Regions from separate parts of the Streptosporangium longisporum genome, predicted to be linked through region 2. Evidence: riboswitches for the same ligand, from Rfam matches in the RefSeq annotation. Region 2 holds a riboswitch; the other holds the start of a gene.
The links. Region 2 has a riboswitch for glycine ahead of gcvT (glycine cleavage system aminomethyltransferase GcvT). Riboswitches for the same ligand answer to the same signal wherever they lie in the genome.
Positions count from the first base shown of each region.

Region 1: linked by a shared signal. The riboswitch ahead of gcvP (aminomethyl-transferring glycine dehydrogenase) and the one ahead of gcvT (glycine cleavage system aminomethyltransferase GcvT) in region 2 are both predicted to bind glycine.

Region 1 is NZ_BAAAWD010000033.1:7,974-10,419, reverse strand. It holds gene ABD832_RS41815 (bifunctional nuclease family protein) at 1-220, shown strand, start outside; gene ABD832_RS41810 (MerR family transcriptional regulator) at 365-985, shown strand; glycine riboswitch at 1,001-1,092, shown strand; gene gcvP (aminomethyl-transferring glycine dehydrogenase) at 1,266-2,446, shown strand, end outside.
Region 2 is NZ_BAAAWD010000004.1:70,551-72,996, forward strand. It holds gene gcvT (glycine cleavage system aminomethyltransferase GcvT) at 1-786, opposite strand, end outside; glycine riboswitch at 820-914, opposite strand; glycine riboswitch at 915-1,013, opposite strand; gene ABD832_RS03465 (gamma-glutamyl-gamma-aminobutyrate hydrolase family protein) at 1,109-1,804, opposite strand; gene ABD832_RS03470 (3-oxoacyl-ACP reductase) at 1,872-2,446, opposite strand, start outside.

The DNA of each region.
Region 1 (2,446 bases), on a different contig from region 2:
CTTCTTCGCCGACCTCGTCTTCTCCAACGGGGTGGAGGTGAGCGCGCGTCCCTCCGACTCGATCGCCTTGGCACTGCGCACCGGCGCACGTATCTTCGCGAGTGAGGAGGTGGTCCGGGAGGCAGGGGTGATCATTCCCGACGACCAGGAGGACGAGGTGGAGAAGTTCAGGGAGTTCCTTGACACGATCACGCCCGAGGACTTCGGCCGCGCGGGGTAGGAATTTCGGTGCATTTACGCTTCACGACGCGCCGGGTGGGGTCGTTGACTGGACTTGGCCCCAGTCCTACGGTGCAAGTGAAACCCACGGCCGTGCGTAAACCCCCAGATCAGGCCGTGGGATGAGAGAAAGCCGGAGGTCCGCGTGGCGGTCAGCAGCGGCGAGGGTAGAAACGCCGACCAGGATGACCCGGAACGGCGCCAGTCGGCACGTCAGCGCGCGGGTGAAGAGGGTCTGCTGTTCGACGGGGAACCGGTGAACACGCCCGCCGACCTCGGCTACCGGGGCCCGACGGCCTGTTCCGCGGCCGGGATCACCTACCGGCAACTCGACTACTGGGCCCGTACCGGCCTGGTCGAGCCCACCGTGCGGGCCGCGCACGGCTCGGGTTCCCAGCGGCTGTACGGCTTCCGCGACATCCTGGTCCTCAAGGTCGTCAAACGCCTGCTCGACACCGGCGTCTCCCTTCAGCAGATCCGCATCGCCGTACAGCACCTGCGCGACCGGGGGGTCAACGACCTCGCCGGGATCACCCTGATGAGCGACGGGGTCAGCGTCTACGAGTGCACCTCGCCCGACGAGGTCATCGACCTGCTCCAGGGCGGTCAGGGAGTCTTCGGCATAGCGCTCGGACGGGTGTGGCAGGAGGTGGAGGGCTCCCTCGCGGATCTTCCCGGCGAACGCGCGGAGTCGGGCGGGGGCCCTTTAGGCGATCATCACGCCGATGAGCTCGCCCGGCGTCGCAGAGCACGACGAACAGGGTAAACTCGGACTCGCCACTGACCCTGTGCGGGAGAGTCCCCGGCACGACCGGGGCGCCGAAGGAGCAACCTCCCCGGAATCTCTCAGGCACCCTGTACCGCACGGACGAGGCAACTCTGGAAAGCAGGCACACCGGCCAGGTGTGCCTCACCGACGGTGCAAGCCTCCCCTCATGGGCAGGTGAAGCTCTCAGGTCGCGGCCCAGGCCGCGATGACAGAGGGGGAGACTCCGGTCGCACGCCCGCGCCCGGCGCCGGTCTCCACCCCGTCTGGGAGGCTTTCCATGACCGATCTGTCCCCGCTCGGCGAGCTCGCCGCCCCGCCGTTCGCGACCCGTCACATCGGGCCCGACGACGCCGAGCAGACCCGCATGCTGGAGGCGGTCGGCTTCGCCTCCGTCGCCGACCTGGTCGCGGTGGCCGTGCCCGAGGCGATCCGCTCGGCCGAGCGGCTGAACCTGCCCCCGGCGGCCTCCGAGGCCGAGGCCCTGGCCGAGCTGCGCGTCCTGGCCGGGCGCAACACCGTGATGACCTCGATGATCGGCCTGGGCTACCACGACACGATCACCCCGGCCGTCATCCGCCGCAACCTGCTGGAGAACCCGGGCTGGTACACCGCGTACACGCCCTACCAGCCGGAGATCTCCCAGGGCCGGTTGGAGGCCCTGCTCAACTTCCAGACCGTGGTCTCGGACCTGACCGGCCTGGACGTCGCCGGCGCCTCCCTGCTGGACGAGGCCACCGCGGCCGCCGAGGCGATGACCCTGGCCCGGCGCGCGGGCCGCAGCCCCTCGAAGGTGTTCGTGGTGGACGCCGACGCCCTGCCGCAGACCAAGGCGGTGCTGCGCACCCGCGCTGAGCCGCTCGGCATCGAGCTGGTCGAGAGCGACCTGGCCGGCGAGCTGCCCGACTGCTTCGGCGTGCTCGTGCAGTACCCCGGCGCCAGCGGCCGGATCCGCGACTTCCGCGGTGTGTCCGAGGCCGCCCACGCCCGCGGCGCCCAGGTGGTTGCCGCCGCCGACCTGCTCGCCCTCACCCTGCTGGCCGCCCCCGGCGAGCTCGGCGCCGACATCGCGATCGGCTCCACCCAGCGCTTCGGCGTCCCGCTGGGCTTCGGCGGCCCCCACGCGGCCTACATGGCGGTCCGGGACGGCCTCCAGCGCCAGCTTCCCGGCCGCCTGGTCGGCGTCTCCCAGGACGCGGACGGCCGCCCGGCGTACCGCCTCGCGCTGCAGACCCGCGAGCAGCACATCCGCAGGGAGAAGGCCACCAGCAACATCTGCACCGCCCAGGTCCTGCTCGCGGTGATCGCCGGCATGTACGCCGTCTACCACGGCCCCGAGGGCCTGCGCAGGATCGGCCGCCGCACCCACCGCCACGCCGTGGTCCTCGCCGAGGGCCTGCGCCAGGGCGGCGTCGAGGTCGTGCACGACACCTTCTTCGACACCGTGCTCGCCCGGGTGCC
Region 2 (2,446 bases):
GTCAAACCTCACCACACGGCCCAGCCCGGCGTCGAACGGAGTCAGGTCGGCCGACAACTCGTTGCCGTAGAGCGGCATGCCCGCCTCCAGCCGGAGGGTGTCGCGCGCGGACAGGCCCGCCGGGACCAGCCCGTGCGGCGCGCCCGCCTCGCTGAGGGCGCACCAGATCGCCTCGGCGTCCTCGGCCGCGACGAACAGCTCGAACCCGTCCTCGCCGGTGTACCCGGTACGGGCGATGAGGGCCTCGTGGCCCGCGACCACGGCGGGCAGGCCCGCGTAGTACTTCAGCCCGTCCAGGTCGGCCTCGGTGAGACCGGCCAGGATCTCCGCCGAGCGCGGGCCCTGGATCGCGACCAGCGCGTACCGCTCGGAACGGTCGTCGACCGCGGCGTCGAAGCCCTTGGCGCGGCCGGTCAGCTCGGCGGCCACCCGCGGGTAGTTGGACGCGTTGGCGACCACCATGAACTCGGCGGGGGCCAGCCGGTAGACGATCAGGTCGTCCAGCACGCCGCCCCCGGCGTCGACGATCATCGTGTAGCGGGCACGGCCGGGCTCCAGCGCGGACAGGTGGCCGACCAGCGCGTAGTCGAGGGCCTCGGCGGCCTGCGGGCCGGTCACGAAGATCTCGCCCATGTGGGAGAGGTCGAACAGGCCGGCCGCCCGGCGGACCGCGTTGTGCTCGGTGGACTCACTGCCGTAGCGGAGCGGCATCAGCCAGCCCGCGAAGTCGGTCAGCGTCGCGCCAAGGGCCTCGTGGACGCCGCGCAACGGCGTAGGTCGGGACATGTGCGCACCTCAGGCAGGGGACAGATGAGATCATCCTCCCCCTCTGTCATGGGTGCCTGAGAGTTTCATCCGGTTTTTGCCGGACTTTCACCTTCGGCGAGGCCACGGGGCCTGCTTTCCAGAGAGCACCTACCCGCACGGTCCTTTGCCTTGAGAGGTTCGCGGGGAGGGCTTGCTCCTTCAGGGGTCCTGGCCTGGATGTCAGGACGCTCTCCCGCACGGGATTCATCGGTGTCACCGCCAGCCTAACCGCCCGCACCGGCCGAGCGGAATCCCCCGCCGCCCTCGCCGGCCTCGCCAGTGGGCTCGGCCCGGAGGCCGGTCAGGGGGAGGTGTGCCGGACCAGGGCCTCGAACAGGGCCGACTCGTCGTCGGCCTCGGGGTGCCACTGGACGGCGACGGCGAACGGGTGCTCGTCCAGCTCCACGGCCTCGATCGTGCCGTCCTCGGCGTGGGCGGTCACGGTCAGGCCCTCGCCCGGCCGGTCCAGGGCCTGGTGGTGGTAGTGGGCCACGTCCACCGTCTCGGTGCCGAAGATCTTCGAGGTCCGGCTGCCGGGGGCCAGGCGCACCGGCATCCTGCCGTGGCTCCCGGGGGCCGGGGCGTGCCCGGAGTGACCGACCACGTCGGGCAGGTGCTGGTGCAGGGTGCCGCCCAGGGCGATGTTCAGGATCTGCATGCCCCGGCAGACGCCCAGGAAGGGCAGCCCCCGCTCCAGCGCCGCCCGGACCAGGCCCAGCTCGGCGTCGTCGCGGAACGGCCGGACGTATCCGGTCCTCGGGTGCGGCTCCTGCCCGTACCGCTCCGGGCCGACGTCACCGCCACCGGCCAGGATCAGCCCGTCCAGCCGCTCCACCAGCGGCGCGGGGTCACCGGCCGGGGGCACGATCACCGGCTGCCCGCCCGCGCGGGCCACATGGTCGACGTAGTCGTAGGGCAGCAGCGCCGTCGTCACCTCCCAGACGGTGAACCGGGCGGGCTCGACGTAGCAGGTGATGCCGATGACGGGACGGGACATGATCTCTTGCCTTGCCTTGCTCTCAAGGGAGCCGGGCCCGGTGGCTCCGGGCCCGGCAGGGACTCCCCTACAGCGGGGTGACGTACGCGCCGGAGATGCCTCCGTCCACCAGGAACTCCGAGCCGGTGATGAAGCTGGCGTCGTCCGAGGCCAGGAACGCCACCGCGGCGGCGATCTCCGACGCCTCGGCGAAGCGCCCCAGCGGGACGTGCACCAGGCGGCGCTGGGCCCGCTCGGGGTCCTTGGCGAACAGCTCCCGCAGCAGCGGCGTGTTCACCGGCCCCGGGCAGAGCGCGTTGACCCGGATGCCCTCGCGGGCGAACTGCACGCCCAGCTCGCGCGACATGGCCAGCACCCCGCCCTTGGAGGCGGTGTAGGAGATCTGGCTGGTCGCCGAGCCCATCACGGCCACGAACGAGGCCGTGTTGACGATCGAGCCCTTGCCCTGGCGCCGCATGTACGGGATGACGTGCTTGCAGCACAGGTAGACCGAGGTGAGGTTGACCTCCTGGACCCGGCGCCAGGCGTCGATGCCGGTCTCCAGGATCGAGTCGTCGTCCGGCGGCGAGATGCCCGCGTTGTTGAACGCGACGTCCACGCTGCCGTAGGTGTCGAACGCGGTGGCGAACACCCGGGCGACGT